3 regions of the Paenibacillus sp. Mc5Re-14 genome follow, and region 1 is predicted to be linked to each of the others. Evidence: riboswitches for the same ligand, from Rfam matches in the RefSeq annotation. Region 1 holds a riboswitch; each other region holds the start of a gene.
The links. Region 1 has a riboswitch for cobalamin ahead of BN1546_RS04645 (ABC transporter substrate-binding protein). Riboswitches for the same ligand answer to the same signal wherever they lie in the genome.
Positions count from the first base shown of each region.

Region 2: linked by a shared signal. The riboswitch ahead of metE (5-methyltetrahydropteroyltriglutamate--homocysteine S-methyltransferase) and the one ahead of BN1546_RS04645 (ABC transporter substrate-binding protein) in region 1 are both predicted to bind cobalamin.
Region 3: linked by a shared signal. The riboswitch ahead of cobJ (precorrin-3B C(17)-methyltransferase) and the one ahead of BN1546_RS04645 (ABC transporter substrate-binding protein) in region 1 are both predicted to bind cobalamin.

Region 1 covers NZ_CVPD01000001.1:992,157-997,737, forward strand. Annotated here, with positions in the region: gene cobT (nicotinate-nucleotide--dimethylbenzimidazole phosphoribosyltransferase) at 1-561, opposite strand, end outside; gene BN1546_RS04635 (ABC transporter ATP-binding protein) at 604-1,440, opposite strand; gene BN1546_RS04640 (FecCD family ABC transporter permease) at 1,437-2,483, opposite strand; gene BN1546_RS04645 (ABC transporter substrate-binding protein) at 2,480-3,487, opposite strand; cobalamin riboswitch at 3,695-3,906, opposite strand; gene BN1546_RS04650 (histidine phosphatase family protein) at 4,007-4,759, opposite strand; gene cbiB (adenosylcobinamide-phosphate synthase CbiB) at 4,774-5,581, opposite strand, start outside.
Region 2 covers NZ_CVPD01000001.1:2,872,801-2,878,381, reverse strand. Annotated here, with positions in the region: gene BN1546_RS13080 (anaerobic ribonucleoside triphosphate reductase) at 1-1,351, shown strand, start outside; gene nrdG (anaerobic ribonucleoside-triphosphate reductase activating protein) at 1,348-1,845, shown strand; one part of gene BN1546_RS13070 (IS3 family transposase) at 1,934-2,832, opposite strand; one part of gene BN1546_RS13070 (IS3 family transposase) at 2,832-3,096, opposite strand; cobalamin riboswitch at 3,326-3,522, shown strand; gene metE (5-methyltetrahydropteroyltriglutamate--homocysteine S-methyltransferase) at 3,680-5,581, shown strand, end outside.
Region 3 covers NZ_CVPD01000001.1:2,902,988-2,908,568, forward strand. Annotated here, with positions in the region: partial or broken gene BN1546_RS13195 (uroporphyrinogen-III synthase) at 1-440, shown strand, start outside; gene BN1546_RS13200 (LOG family protein) at 639-1,193, shown strand; cobalamin riboswitch at 1,250-1,437, shown strand; gene cobJ (precorrin-3B C(17)-methyltransferase) at 1,745-3,553, shown strand; gene BN1546_RS13210 (sirohydrochlorin chelatase) at 3,646-4,716, shown strand; gene cobK (precorrin-6A reductase) at 4,713-5,492, shown strand.

The sequences.
Region 1 (5,581 bases):
GACCGCAGCGCTGGCTGTCGTATTCCCGATGCCCAGCTCTCCGGTAACGAATAGCCGTGTGCCACCTTTAACCGCTTCTGCTACAGCTTCAGCTCCGGCCAAAACTGCTTGTTCCGCTTCCGTACGCAGCATGGCTGGCCCTTTAGCCATATTCGAAGTGCCCATGCGCACCTTACGATTCACCAAACTCGGGTGAGAGACATCCGCATTCACGCCAACATCTACTACCTGGACATCAGCGCCCGCATGACGTGCCAGCACATTAATTGCTGCGCCGCCTGACAGCATGTTATACAGCATTTGCTGCGTAACCTCAGCTGGAAAGGCGCTAACTCCCTCTTCACACACACCATGATCCGCAGCCATGACCATCACCGTTTTACGATCAAATTCAGGCTTATCCACGCCAGTAATTCCTGCTAACTGGATGGCCAAACTCTCCAGCTTTCCAAGACTTCCAGGTGGCTTCGTTAATTGGTCCAAATGTGCTGAAGCTGCCGAAGCCACCACTCCATCCGGCTGGGCAATGCTATCGATCAGCTGACGCAGCTTGTCGTTCATATCTTCCACTCCCTGCTCTTTTTTTAGTATGTTCCCAATCTCCTATTGGTCTGCTGTAGACGCAGCGCTTCTGCGCAGCAAGAGCTGCGGCACACCGCTATCGGGATGCGGAAGCATCACAGGCTCAACACCATATACACGACGAATCCGGTCCTCTGTTAGCAAATCCGATGAAGTACCCAATCCTTCAACCATTCCATCCTTAAGTACAAGCAAATTATCGCAAAACTGTGCCGCCAAATTAAGATCATGCAGGACAGCAATGATTGTCACGCCCGTTTCTTGGCGCCATTCTGCCAGCAACTCCATAAATTCAAGCTGATAGCGCAAATCCAGATAAGTCGTAGGTTCGTCCAGCAGCAATACCTGTGGCTCCTGTACCATCACCTTTGCTAATGCTACACGCTGTCGCTGTCCCCCACTCAAGCGGTCCAATGTTCTGTCGGCCAGTGAAGTTAGACTCAATCGCGCTAGGACCCGATTCGTAATCGCCTCCACATCAACTCCCTTTTCCCTGCCTAGCCAGTCCTGATGAGGAAACCGTCCCATTTCTATAACTTCCCTGACGGTGTATCCCACTGGAGGAATTCCCTCCTGCTGGAGTACGGCTACAAGTTGGGAAAGCTCTTTTCTGCTGTAGCTACCGACCTTTTTACCATAGATATGAACACTTCCAGAAGTCGGCTGATCTACGCCAGAAAGCAGATGCAGCAACGTCGATTTTCCACTCCCATTCGGACCAATGATCCCCCACCAAGCTCCTTCGTCTACGTTCCAGCTAATATTCTTCAACACATGGAACTCTCCATAAGCACGGGTCAGGCCTGCTACCTCTAGCGCCCGATCATACACCTTCTGTGATTCACTTTGTTTGGTCACAACAGATCCCCCCTGCGTAGCTTCTTGTTCCGGTACAGGAGATACGCGAAGAACGGTGCCCCAACAAAGGCCGTCATAACGCCCAGAGGAATTTCTGTTGGGGCCAACAACGTGCGAGCCGCCGTATCTGCCCAAGCCATAAAAATAGCTCCACCCAGTGCAGATAACGGAACAATCATCCGGTAATCGGGACCTGCCATCAGACGAATGATATGAGGCACAACAAGTCCAACAAAGCCAATGACTCCACATACCGAGACAGCGGCAGCTGTCAGCAAGGTAGATATGATCAGGACAGATAGCTTCGTCGCATCTACATGAACCCCCATATGAGCCGCTTGACGTTCTCCCAAAGCCAGAATATTCAGCACCCGTGCCCGGTTCCATAGAAACACCAGCCCAACGATCACGTAAGGTAAAAGAATTCCCGTATATGACCAACCGCGCAGACTGAGACTTCCCAGCGTCCAGTACAATATTTCATTGACTGTTTCCTTCGACATGGCTGCCAGAAAAGAAACAATGGCTCCCCCAAAAAATTGCATCACCACACCTGATAAAATGAGGCTTTGGGTCGGAATTTTCCCACCTTCACGCGCCAACGTCAACACCATCCACAGCGTCAGCATGCCGGTTATAAATGCAACTAGCGGAAGCGTCCATATACCCACAAATGAAAATTGAAGCCCCCAATAAATCAGTACTGCTGCTCCGACCGAAGCTCCCGAGGATACCCCAAGGGTATACGGATCAGCCAAGGGATTACGCAACACACCCTGAAATCCGGCTCCCGCCAGCGCCAGCGCTGCTCCAACCAACATTCCCAGTAACACCCGTGGCAATCTGACCTTCAAAATGATCTGCTCTGAGGATGTATTCCAATCCGGTGTAAACGTATCACCTAACCACGGTAGGTGGTTGATCAAAATACCTGTGATCTGGCTGACCGGAAGACTGACCGAGCCGATGCCAAGACAGAGTAGCAGCGTCAGCAGCAGCAAGACAAGACCTGTCCCCCCAAAACCGATCAGTCTACGGTTCATTTGAAAATTTCAGGGTACACGCCCTTAGCCACTTCCTTGAGCCCTTCCGTTACGCGTGGCCCCGGACGACTGATCAAATTATCATCCACGGCAAATACACGATGGTTACGAACAGCCGATATTTGATCCCATCCACTACGAGCTTTAATGATATCGCCGAGGGTCTGGCCTGTTTTGTCGTCCTTCACACTTTTGCTGTACAAAATCACGTCAGGGTTTGCAGCTATAATATTTTCCTCACTGATTTGGTACCACCCCTTCTGCGTAGCACCTACATTTTCACCACCTGCTAATGTTATCAGCTCGTCCATAAACTCGCCTTTACCCACTGTCCAGCCTGGTGAAAACTCGACGTATACCCGCAGCTTCTGCCCTTTGCCGATATTTTTAACTCCTTCTTTCACTTCTGCTACATCTGCTCTCATCTTGTCAGTCACCGCTCTCGCTTCTTTCTGATGATCGGTGATTTTCCCATACAATTCGATGTTAGCTATGACATCTTCAACTGTTTTCGGTTCTGTTTTAAAAATCATAATTCCCATGTCACGCAGCTTAGTCGTAGCCTGTTCACTAAGTGAAATCCCTGCAAAAACAACTTCCGGGTTCGCAGCAATGATCGCCTCTTCGTTCGGTTTCATAATACCGCCCATTTTAGGCTTTTTCGTAGCTGCCTCCGGGTAATCAGAGTAGTCGGATACACCAACAATTTCCTTATCCAGTCCGATAGCGAACAGCGCCTCGGTTTCTGCCGGGGAGACGGAAACGATCTTATCCGGTGCTTTTTTAAATGTAAATTCCTGTCCTGTTGCATCCTTAAGCGTTAGCGGGTAAACCGTTTTGCCCGGTGGTACTTGTGCGGTTACGGTCTGTCCCGGCTGCTGTGAAGAAGCTTGGCCCTCTTTGTTTTCTGCATTTTTTCCATTCGCGCCACATGCACTCAGCCCAACTGCCAATATCAGCGCCAATAGACCTGTAGTCCATACCTTTATTTTTTTTCCTGCCATGATTTGCACCCCTTCATACATAAATCGTTAAGAGCGTTACTTGAACTTCATCCGATATTTTCTCATTCCAGCCTTCTTTTCCTATCAAAAACCCCCGCATCCTCATATCAGGACACAGGGGTCACGTTAGCACAGATCGTGCGCAGGCGGGCAGCTTCTTTCCGCATGGACAGTCACTGCGAACACGTCATCCTTTCCTCGAAGGATTATGGTGACAGGCGGACGGGCAGGTATCCTGACTTATGGAAGATGCATGTCCTGATATTCTTTCATATGCCTGGCGGCACATAAAACAGGGCTAATAGGCATGTTTCCATTTACAGTGGCGGGACCGTGTCGGACTCACACCGACTTCCCTTTTAACAACGCAATAAAGGAAAGCAAGTTCCTCACATAGCGCCGACCTCGTCTGCTGGATATTTGATGTAGTGGTAGTCAAGCCGTTCTTTTACTTGATGATTATAGGTTAAAAAGAGTTAGCTTACAACCCAAACAGTCGCTTTATTCGCCTTGTTTAACCTAATGAGAAAGCAATCTTGCTATACAATTGTGCGGTCCTGTCAACCTTAACTGAATCCTAAATGCTTCTCCCGGCTTCGGATTCAGACTCCAAAAATCATGGCCAGGCATAAGCATACAAGCCAACTGACGAATTACACCACCATGCGTGACAATCAAAACAGAGGGCGGCGCAGCATTCGACTCCATTGGCTGAACCTCCAAAGCAATGCGCCACGCAAACAGAGAGTCTAGGAATTCACGCAGACGATTCACAAAATGAATCCAAGGCTCTCCTCCAGGTGGGGTGAATTGTTGCGGCTCATCAATCCAAGCGCGATACAACGCCACATCCTTAAGCATGTCATACGTTTTTCCATCCCACTCACCAAAGTGAAGTTCTCGCAGACGTGGTTCCATGATAGGAGGCATAGCAGAGAGGGAACATTCAGACGTCAATGCTGACTCCGGCAAAATGATCTGCAAGGTCTGGCGACATCGCATCAAGTCGCTGCAATAGATTCGAGCAAAGGAATGTCCCTGCAATTTTTTCTGTAAAGTCTTTAACTCCTGCTCTGCTCCGGGCAGCAAACCCAAGTCGGCATGTCCCAGATATCGACGTTCCTTATTCCATAAGGTCGTGCCATGACGAACTAGTACGAGCTCCATGTCCCACTGCAGATCTTCTTTAGCATCATTCGGCTTACTAACCTGTTGTGAGTTCGGACTTGGTGCACTTTCTCGCACTCTTTTTCCTTCTGTATCTTGTTTCAAAATCGTGTCACTCCTCACTGCATCCATCCCAAGGCAAAACACCCTGCAGCTCCCATCAAACATAACCCTACAAACATAGTGGATACGGCGAACATCAGCCGGACCGTATGCCGGATATCCTTCGACTCCAGCGGTCGTATCCCTTCGCCCATATATGCCCGAAAGGAGCGTATGCCGTGATACACATTATAGCCACCGAGACGAATCCCTAGGGCACCTGCCACCGCTGATTCGGGAAATCCGCTATTTGGGCTTGGATGCAGACGGGCATCCCGCTTGATTGTCCGCCAGCTTCTTGCAGCATCCAGCCGATATAACCACGACGCTATCACTAGCATAACTGCTGTCATGCGAGCCGGAATGTAGTTAGCTACATCATCCAGCCGTGCTGAGGCCCAGCCTAAATGCAGGTACTTTTCATTTTTGTAGCCAACCATTGAATCGAGCGTGTTTACGGCACGATATGCCAGTGCCAAGGGTGCTCCCCCGATCAGGGCATAAAAAAGCGGGGAAATAATGGCGTCCACGATATTTTCAGCGACCGTTTCGACGGTACCGCGCACAATTTCGGGCTCGTCAAGCTGCTGCGTATCCCTTCCGACAATCATGCCTAGCTCCCGACGTGCCCCAGTCAGGTCATTCGCCTGCAACGCTCGGTATACTGCCATCCCTGCGTCCTTTAGACCTTTGGAAGCAATCGTAGTTGCAATCAGAACAATTTCTACGACGACAGACAACCACGGGTGAATCCAGGCAAGCACACGCAACAGCCCCCAGGCAAGCACAAAGGAACCCCCAGCCACAATAAATGGAAGCAGTATG
Region 2 (5,581 bases), 1.9 Mb from region 1:
CCGGCAGGCCGCTGAATCGCTCATTCATAACCTGAACACGATGAGCAGCCGGGCAGGGGGGCAAATTCCGTTCACTTCACTGAATTACGGAATGTGTACGTCTGCTGAAGGTCGGCTTGTTTCGCAATCGCTGCTGGAAGCCACAATTCGCGGACTCGGCAGCGGGGAAACTCCTATTTTTCCACAACATATTTTCCAATGTAAAAAAGGAGTCAACCAGGCAGAGGGCGATGTCAACTACGACTTGTTCTTAAAGGCGGTAGAGTGCTCCAGCAAGCGGATGTATCCTAATTTTGTGAATGTGGATGCTACCTTCAACCTGCCCTATTACCGCGCAGATGACCCCGATACCATCATTGCCACGATGGGCTGCCGTACCCGCACCATTTCTGACCGTTTCGGCAGAAACCGCCAGAGCGGCAAGGGTAATCTCTCATTTAATACCATTAATCTGGTACGGCTCGGGATTGAATACGGTATTTGCACAGGCAAGCGTCTGACACCTGACCGTGATCGCTTTGACGCGAGATTGGAAGAGGTTATGCGAATTGCAGTAGACGGTCTAATCCATCGCTATCATATCCAGACCAGCCAGCCAGCCAAAGCCTCGGACTTTATGATGCGCGAAGGGGTATGGGAAGGCGGAGAAAAACTGGAACCTGATGAGAAGGTAGGAAGCCTCCTAAAGCACGGTACACTTTCGATTGGTTTTATCGGGCTGGCTGAGTGCATGAAAGCATTATATGGAAAACACCACGGGGAAGATGATGCTGTATACCGTGAAGCACAGCGAATCATCACTTCCATGCGCATGTATTGTGATCGAATGAGTGAGCACTACAATCTAAATATTACACTGTTCGCGACGCCTGCCGAAGGTCTGTCGGGCAAGTTCACATTGCTGGATCAACGTGACTTCGGAGTTATTCCTGAAGTAAATGACCGGGAATATTACACGAATTCCTTTCATATTCCGGTGTATTACAAGCTTCCCGCTGCACGTAAAATCAGCTTGGAGGCTCCGTTCCATAATCTATGTAATGCGGGTGCAATTTCATACATTGAGCTGGACGGTAATGCACGGAATAACCCGGATGCATTTCTTAAAATTGTTCAGTACGCACTTCAACAGAACATCGGCTACTTTTCCATCAACCATCCGGTAGATCGTTGTACGGAATGCGGCTATGAAGGAATTATCGGGACAAGCTGTCCTCAATGCGGCACAGATGAGGAGCACACGCACTTTCAGCGTTTACGTCGGGTAACCGGATATCTGACAGGAGATTATACCGTTCGTTTTAATGCTGCCAAGCAAGCCGAAGTTCGCGACCGGGTGAAGCATAAGTGAATTTGTGCGGCTATATTCCGGAATCTCTGAATGAAGGATACGGCCTGCGCACCGTCGTATTCATTAGCGGTTGCCGCCATGCCTGTCCCGGCTGTTTTAATCCAGCTTCGTGGAACTTCCGCGCAGGGGAGCCATTCACGCCTGAGCGTCAACAGGAGGTTATCCGTGATATCATGGATAACCCGCTGTTGGACGGACTGACTCTCTGCGGGGGAGACCCTTTTTTCTCAGCAGCAGAATGCTCGCAATTTGTACGTGACTTCCGCGCGGCTTGTCCCGACCGAACCGTATGGGCCTATACAGGCTTTGTTTACGAGGATCTGCTCATGGATCCGGAACGACAGGAGCTAGCTCTTTTGTGTGACGTGATTGTAGATGGCCGTTTTGTTGAACAGCAAAAAGATCTGACCCTCCCCTTTCGGGGCAGCCGTAATCAGCGCCTGGTAGATGTCAAAGCCAGTACTCGAGCAGGTTACACCGTTTCATTGACTTAAAGGCGATGTTCTACTTAGCAAGATGCTATACAAAAGACAAGTCCCCTGGTCATACCCCTGTCAAGTAGACAGAACTAAAAAGACATCTTTAAGCAGCAACCGTTTCTCGGTATTCAATCGGGGAACGGTTGTTTAATTTTTTCTGAAATCTATTTTCATTATAAAAAGAAATGTACTCCCGTACGTGTTGTTCTACCTCCGCTAGGGTTCCGGGTTTCGTTAAATAAATCTTCTCTGTTTTAAGATGGGAGAAGAAGGATTCTATGCAGGCATTGTCTAGGCAATTTCCACGCCTTGAATGGCTCCCAAGCATGCCAAGCCGCTTAAGTTTGCGGTTAAACGGCTTGGAGGTATACTGAAAACCCTGGTCTGAATGGAGAATGACACCCTCCATGTTCACGTTCTTACTTAGAACGTCTAGGGTCTCGCTAACTAGAGCAAGGTCATTTCGTTCCGAAAGACGCCAAGCCACGATTTCATTGTTAAACAGATCTTGAATGACAGAGAGATATACAAACCGCTCTCCAGCTCGTATGTATGTAATATCGGTAACCAGCTTGGATAAAGGAGAATCTGCCTGAAATTGTCGATCTAATCGGTTGGCATTTACCACAGATGCCTGTTTGCCAAAAAAGCGCCGCTTCTTTCGAATGACGGAACGGATCCCTAATTTCTTCATTAGGCGGTATACCTTTTTGTGATTGACCAAGATACCTTCTCTACGTAAAGCAACGGTCATCCGCAGATAACCAAAATAGGGATGGATCCGGTGGATCGACAACATATGCGATTCCAGAAGCTCTTCTTCTTGCTTACGCTGCTGGGTTGTTTGCTGATTCTTTCTCCATTTATAATATCCTGCCCGAGAAACATGGGCTAATTCAAGTAACCATTTCAACGAATATCGTGTTCGCATTCCCTCAATAATTTCAAACCTCGCTTCTTTCCTCGTCACTCCTTGTGTAGATTTGGATACTGCTTTTTTAAATATTCAATCTCCGCCCGTAGATACGCCATCTCCTCTTCGATACTGGAAAATTTCGTTTTGGGTCGTCCCTGCCTTGTGGTCGTTGGCTGGAGGTTCTCCCCCGCTCGATGTTTCATCACCCAGCTTTGCACTTGGGATTTATTACGAATGTCCAATTGTTTCGTCACTTCACGAATACTCATATGTTCTTCGTTCACCAACCGGACTGCCTCCATCTTTACATCTAAGGAGTATTGCCGGAATGATTGTCCCTTTTTAGCCATGAAAAATCCCCTCCGTTCAACAAGATTAAGTCCATCTTAACAGATGTCTTTTCTCTCTTGTCTACTAGAAGGGGATAATACCACCCCACGATGGGTTGGGATTGTCTTTTTTGCATATAACTAACAGATTCCACTCCAGTTTCTATTACTGTTTCTATTGCACATCCTGTGAGTTTCACTTATGATGGTGAACAAGTATACGAGTGCATAATTATTCGTCATACCTTAATCGCATAGCCTGGAAATAGGTGTCTGTTCTATTCAGATCAGACTTAAAAGGGAAGCCGGTGCAAATCCGGGACGGTCCCGCCACTGTAAACGGGGAATGTTCAGCTACTCATACACCCACTGGTCCAAAGACCGGGAAGGGATGCTGAACGTCATGATCCGCAAGTCAGGAGACCTGCCTATTTTAACAACATCGCAGTACCTACGGAAGATAGGGAGGTGTTAAGAGCAGTCGCCGTATTTTTGAATTTTAATCGCGGAGGCATTCTTTCCCCTACTCATTTTTAGCCTTGGGGACAGAATGCCTTTTTTGGTACGTAAAAATAAACTGGCTACCAGTTAGGAGGAAACCTACATGTCCATTAACGAACGATCTGCATTGTCGGGTTTGATTAGCAGTAATCTGGGTTATCCGCGTATTGGTGGGAACCGGGAATGGAAGAAAGCACTGGAGCGCTTCTGGCAGGGTAGTATTGACGAAAGCGAACTGCATAGTGAGATGAAAAGATTGCGTCTGGAGCATCTGAGCAAGCAACGTGACAAAGGGATTGATCGCATTCCTGTCGGAGACTTCTCCTATTACGATCACGTGCTGGATACATCCGTGATGTTTGGTCTCGTCCCCGAACGCTTCAACTATCGTTTTACAGGTCCAGTTCCTCTATCTGTGTATTTCGGGATCGCACGTGGGCAGAAGGGAGCTACTGCCAGTGAAATGACCAAATGGATGAATACCAATTACCACTACATCGTTCCCGAATTGGCAAACGCGGCTCCGGTGCTTACTGAAAACAAACCATTACTAGCTTATCGTGAAGCAAAGCAAGAGCTAGGCATTGACGGTAAACCGGTTCTCATCGGGCCCTATTCATTTGTTGTTTTATCCAAAGGCTATGATCGTAAGGATCTCGCTTCTATTATACGAACCTTCCAGCCTTTATACGCCCGAGTCTTGTCAGAGCTAGCAGCAGAAGGCGTTCAATGGGTCCAAATCGATGAACCTGTCCTGACCACCTCATTCCCGGCAGAGGATCTGGAGATTATTCAGGAGGTCTATGAAGCTTTGACCCAAGCTGCACCCTCGTTGAACATCATGCTGCAAACCTACTTTGGCAGCCTGGACCATTATGAGCGTCTGACTGAACTTCCGGTACAGGGACTGGGTCTTGATTTTGTATACGATGATGGCGAAAATCTTCAGCATATATGCCAGCATGGCTTCCCTAAAGGGAAAACGCTGGGTGCTGGTGTCATTGACGGACGCAATATCTGGCGCAGCGACCTGAATGCCGTGGCTGCACTGTTGGACCAGTTAGCAGAACAGACCACTGCCGCACAGCTTATCGTACAGCCATCGTGCAGTCTGCTGCATGTGCCGGTCAGTCTGGACGCAGAGCATAAGCTGGACCAAGAACTGGTGCATGCACTAGCCTTTGCCGATGAAAAGCTGGATGAAATCGCAGGCTTGACGGCTGCACTTGGCAAGCACGATCCATCCGCACTTGCCAAGCTTGAGCAAAGTTCGGATGCGGTAGCCCGCTTCAACCACTCCGCGGCAAGGGTACAGACAGCTGCCGATTTGGCCGACCTGCTAACAAAAGAGCCACTGTCACGCAGCGTTCCTTTCGCCGAGCGCCGGGTGATTCAGCAAAATAGGCTGAAGTTGCCCCCACTGCCTACGACGACCATCGGCAGTTTCCCGCAAACTGCTGAGGTCCGCAAGGCCCGTCTGCACTATCGCAAAGGAGAATGGTCTGCCGAGCAATATCGGACATTTATCCAGCAGCAGATCAAGGAATGGATTGATATCCAAGAGGACATTGGCATAGATGTGCTTGTACATGGGGAATTTGAACGGACCGACATGGTTGAATTTTTTGGCGAAAAGCTGAAAGGCTTTGCTTTTACACAAAACGGGTGGGTGCAGTCCTACGGCTCCCGCTGTGTTAAACCGCCGATCATTTACGGAGATGTGTCGTTCGATCAACCTATGACCGTGGAAGAGACGGCATTTGCTCAGTCGTTAACCTCCAAGCCAGTTAAAGGGATGCTTACAGGCCCTGTGACCATTTTGAACTGGTCCTTTGAACGTAATGATATTCCACGCAGGCAAGTAGCTTTGCAGTTAGCTCTGGCATTACGGGCAGAGGTAGAGGCACTCGAACAAGCGGGTATTAGCATGATTCAGGTGGATGAACCCGCAATTCGTGAAGGGCTTCCGTTGAAAAAAGAACAACAGCAGGCCTATCTGGATTGG
Region 3 (5,581 bases), 1.9 Mb from region 1:
GTGCTGTTGCAACTGCATGGAGACCCCGCCCCCGGTTGGTAGAGTGGCTGGATGAGCAGGGCGCAGTGACCCGCCAAGTACTTCCTTATAAGCATATCCCACCTGAAGAAGCAAAATTGCAGGCGTTACTAGATGATGTTATAAACCGTACGATTGATGCCGTTACGTTCACGAGTGGCCCGCAAATCCGATTTTTGGCCCAATATGCCAGAGAGCAAAATCGATTTGAGGATTTACTGGAAGCTTTTCGTGAAGATGTAATTGCTGTATCGGTGGGCAAGGTGACCGCACAATCCATTTTGGAAGAAGGGATTGAACGAATCGTGTTTCCAACTGAAGAGCGCATGGGTGCGATGATGGTGGAGCTGGGCAAATATTTTGAACATAGTGATTCGGTGCATGGCTGTGGTCTGAAGAGCGTGAACGGTCATTTGAAATGAGCTAGAAATGATAATGCAGTAAGCTAAAATGAACTTATATTTACGAATACAGCGTAAAATAGAGATAAGGGCCTACGAGGTCTTTATCTTTTTTTGTTGGACATGCATCGACAAAGTTTTTTGTTATAGCGAAAATATTTATCTAATATAATGAATAAGTTTCGATGCATGATATTGAGGACAGGAGCTGAGACGTTTATGAATTCTATTTGTGTATTTGCAGGGTCCAGACCTGGACATTCATCGGTATATGTTGAGGCCGCAGGCAAGCTGGGTGAAGCTATGGCTCGCCAGCATATCCGTCTAATTTATGGTGGCTCCAGCAGGGGGCTGATGGGTAAGGTGGCGGATGAACTACTGGCGGGTGACGGTCAGGTCACCGGCATTATGCCCACCCTATTATTCGATGCAGAAATTATTCATCGGGGAGTTACCGAGTTTATTGAGGTAGCAAGCATGCATGAACGTAAAGCGGCGATGAGTGAGATGGCCGATGCGTTTATAGCCCTTCCGGGTGGGTTGGGAACCTTTGAGGAGCTGTTCGAGGTATTGTGCTGGGCGCAAATCGGCATACATCGCAAGCCCATTGGGCTGCTGAATGTGAATGGATATTTTGACCCGTTGATAGAAATGGTACGTCATAGCGTGCAGGAAGGGTTTACCGGAGCTGATCATCCAGCACTACTGAGTATCTCTGCGGACCCGGATGAATTGCTGCATATGCTGAAAAATAAGGCAGAGAACTTGAAATAAAGCTTTTTTCGTGCTTGCACAACTGATTGAGGCAAGGTTATGATAAGACCCATAATCAAATAGCGGACAGACAAGGTGCCTTTGCGGTTGAGCAAAGGGTAACAGGGAATCGGGTGCAAGTCCCGAGCGGTCCCGCCACTGTAAGGAAGAGGATTCTTTTAAATGGTCACTCGTACAAAACGGGGAAGACGAAAGAATCCGTTGATGCCAAGCCAGGAGACCTACCTTGATCTGTATGCACCGTTAACCTTCGCGGAGAGGATGGGTGTACGAAATCAGGAAATCAGGCACACGTTGCTTTTTCCATGTTGATTACAGGTTTGCGTGGATATGAACGTGTAGCAGCGTTTGAAGCGCAAACAAAACAGATGGAAAACAACGGCAGATTGGAGGAAGACAAGACTGTCCTCTTACGCTGTTTCGTCTGATGAGAGAGATACGTACATAGGAACCCCATCCGGGCAGGATGGGGTTTTTTCGAGTTACAGGATGCCACAAATTATTGAAATAGATAGTATAGCTGCCCTGAAAAGGATGATAGGAGGAGCACGATGAGCCCATTAGGAAAATTGCTGGTGATTGGATTTGGACCAGGAGATATGGAACATATCACAAAACGTGCGTTGGATGCGCTGGCCGAAAGTGAGGTCATTATCGGCTACAATACCTACGTTGATTTGATCCGTCCGTTGTTGAACGGACAGGAGATTGTACGCACAGGGATGACAGAGGAAGTGAGCCGTGCGCAGGAGGCGGTTCGCCAAGCAGAGATGGGCAAGAAGGTAGCCGTCATTTCCAGTGGAGATGCTGGGGTCTATGGCATGGCAGGTCTGGTGTACGAAGTGCTGATGCAAAAAGGCTGGCGTCGCGAGGACGGGGTTGAGGTGGAGGTTGTGCCGGGGATCTCGGCTATTCAATCCTGTGCTTCGTTGTTGGGAGCGCCAGTTATGCATGATGCTTGCACGATCAGTCTGAGTGATCATCTGACCCCGTGGGAAACAATCGTGAAGCGTGTAGAAGCTGCGGCTTCGGCTGATTTTGTGATTGCATTATACAACCCGCGTAGTGGTCGGCGTACCCGCCAGATTGTGGAGACGCAGTCCATTTTGCTTCGTTACCGTGATCCGCAGACTCCGGTTGGGCTGGTGAAGAGTGCTTATCGTGAACGTCAGCAGGTTATTGTGACGACGCTGGAAGATATGCTGAACCATGATATCGGGATGCTGACGACCGTAATCATCGGCAATTCCTCGACGACAGTGTATGACGGCTTAATCGTGACTCCACGCGGCTATCAGCGTAAATACACGCTGGACGCGACCGAACAGGTGCTCAAACCGCATCAGCGGCTTCGCACGGAAGCGGAGCCGTGGTCGCTGGGCGCGCAAGAGGATCGCGCGCTAGATGCACCGCAGGGAGGCGGAGCTCTGACTGCGCCTACCGGGCCTTCCGCGAGCGGTGCTGCGGTTGCCACGCAGGCACGCCCGCAAGCGATGGCTGCTGTACAGGTGCCGCCTGCGAAGCAAACCGGGGCGACCCCAGCATCGCTGGCAGCAGAGGCGCTCGGTCGTCTTGCTGTTGGCGGCAAGCTGCCAGGCGAAGCCAACGCTCGCTGGAGCGGGCAAGCGCCTACCGCCCAGAGCGCCGTTGGAACGGCAGCAGGGGCCGGAGCAGGAGCTGCGGCTGCGAAGGCGTCAGGCGGCTTTGGCAAGCCTGCGCTGTTTGAGGTGGGGGTTTCCCCTGGCGTGGGAAACAAGAAGTTCACTGCTCGGCAGATGGCACTGCTCGCCGAGGTAGCGGGTGATGATGGCGAGCTGGAATACACGCCAGATCATCAGATCGTGCTGCGCGTGCCGTGCCTAGACCCTGAGGAACTGGTCGGTCGGCTGCGGGATGAACGATTCATTGTCATGCCGCTCGGCGATGTGTTTAAGGTCAAGGCGTGCGACTTCTGCAATATGGAGAAAGATGACGCTGTGCCTGTGGCTGAGCACCTACAGGTTGTACTCGGCGGATTACAGGCACCCAAGGAAACGAGCATTGCTTTGAACGGATGCGGCATGGCCTGCTATGGAGCGGTGCTGGAGGATATCGGAATTGTCTACCGCAAGGGAGGATATGATCTTTTCCTCGGCGGCAAAAAATTTGGCCGTAATGCTCATGCCGCTCAGCCCGTAGCGGAAGGGATTCCAGGTGATCAGATTACGGACATCGTGGAGAATATTATCGCTGAATACAAGGAAAAAGGGCATCCGAACGAGCGTTTTCATAAGTTTTTCAAACGTGTAGGCATCGTTGCGGGTTTCCGGCATGAAGATTCACCGGCAACAGTAGAAGTGAACGCGGTTTGTGGTGATTAATAGGTTTGTAGGCTTGATGAACCGGATACAAGCATATATATAAAATAGGGCGTATGTAGACTATCCCTATAAATGAGGAGGAACAAACAGCAGTGGATGCAATATTGTTGGTTGGACATGGAAGTCGGGACCCAGAGGGTAATCAGGAACTACTGGAATTTGCACAGGCGGTGGCAGATCGGGCGCCAGGTACGTGTGTAGAGACCTGTTTCCTAGAGTTGGCACGCCCTAGTATTGCCGAAGGAGTACAGGCGTGTGTGGAGAAAGGGGCGACACGTGTCGTTCTTATTCCGATTATTTTGTTCGCAGCAGTGCACGCCAAAATTGATATCCCGATGGCTATTGATCGGGCAAAGGCAAAATATCCGCAGGTGGAATTTGTATACGGACGCCCGATTGGCGTTCACGAGAAAATCGTTAGCATACTGCTGGACCGCTTGAAAGAGACCCGTCCAGTTGCCGTTCCAGCGGGGATGCATAGCGCGGTGGAGGCATCTGCCGAGGTATCCAACGAAGAAACAGCGGTACTTGTATTAGGACGCGGAAGTAGCGATCCAGATGCGAACAGTGACTTTTTCAAAATCACCCGTATGCTGTGGGAGAAGCTTTCTTATACATGGATAGAAAGCAGCTTTATCGGTGTGACGCAGCCTTCCTTTCCCGATGGCTTGGAGCGTTGTGTACGATTGGGGGCCAAAAAGATTATCGTGCTTCCGTATTTTCTGTTCACTGGGGTGCTGATTAAGCGCATCGAAGAAATGACCCAGGAATTTGCTGAGGCTCACCCTGCATTACAAGTGGAAATGGGCGGATATTTTGGCTTCCATCCTCAATTGGTTGAGCTGGTGCTGGAGCGAGCTAATGAAGGCTTGTTCGGTAAGGTTACGGCTAATTGTGATAACTGCCAGTTCCGTCTGGAAGCTCAGGAGCATCACCATCATCACCACGACCATGACCACGACCACCATCACCACCATGATCACGACCACGACCATCATCACGATCATGATCACCATGCACATGAGCATGATCATCATCACGAGCACCATACACATCACCACGCTCACGATCATGTCCATGCTCACAGCCATAATGACCATGATCACGATCATTCACATACGCCGTCTGTAGTGAACGTAACCGGGCAGGTGAATGGCTCATGATTTTCATGCTGTGTGGAACGAGCGATGCACGGGAATTGGCGCTGCAAATTCGTGACATTGGCTTTAATGTATTGACTTCGGTCGTAACCGAAAGCGCGGCGGCCAGCTTGTCCGAAGCAGGACTGGACGTACGTACAGGCCGAATGACAGCCGACGAAATGGGTGCAATGATTCGGGAGAAGGGGATAAAGGCTGTTGTTGATGCCAGTCATCCTTTTGCAGAGGAAGCACATGCGAATGCGATGGCAGCCGCTCGCGAGTCGGGGGTTCCTTATATCCGCTACGAGCGAACGGGACTAGTGTATGACAATCATCCGTTGCTCCATATCGTTCCTTCCTATGAAGAAGCGGCATTAGAAGCGAAGCAACTCAAAGGCTCTGTCATGCTTACGACGGGCAGTAAGACGCTCGGCACGTTCACCAAGCATTTACTCGGAGATCCGGAGATTCGTCTGGTTGCACGTATGCTGCCGCGTCTGGACAATATGGAGAAATGTGGAGAACTGGGGATGGAGCAAAAAAATATTATTGCTATGCAGGGACCCTTTTCCCGTGAGCTGAACGAAGCACTGTACAAGCACTTTGGTACGACCGTGATGGTCACCAAGGAAAGCGGACGCACAGGAGCAGTGGATGAGAAGGTTCAATCTGCTCTGGACCTGGGTATCCACGTCATTTTAATTTCCAGACCGGAAGTGGAATTTGGAACGGTATTTGATCATTTCGACGGAGTAATTGATGCACTGCGCACAGCAACTGGGAAGATTTCAATTTGAGTTGAGTCAAGTTCCTACAGGTTCAGTTAATCCAGAACGACTGCTGGCATGTATCTAAAATATAGTCATCTTAAAATACGTGTTTTAAT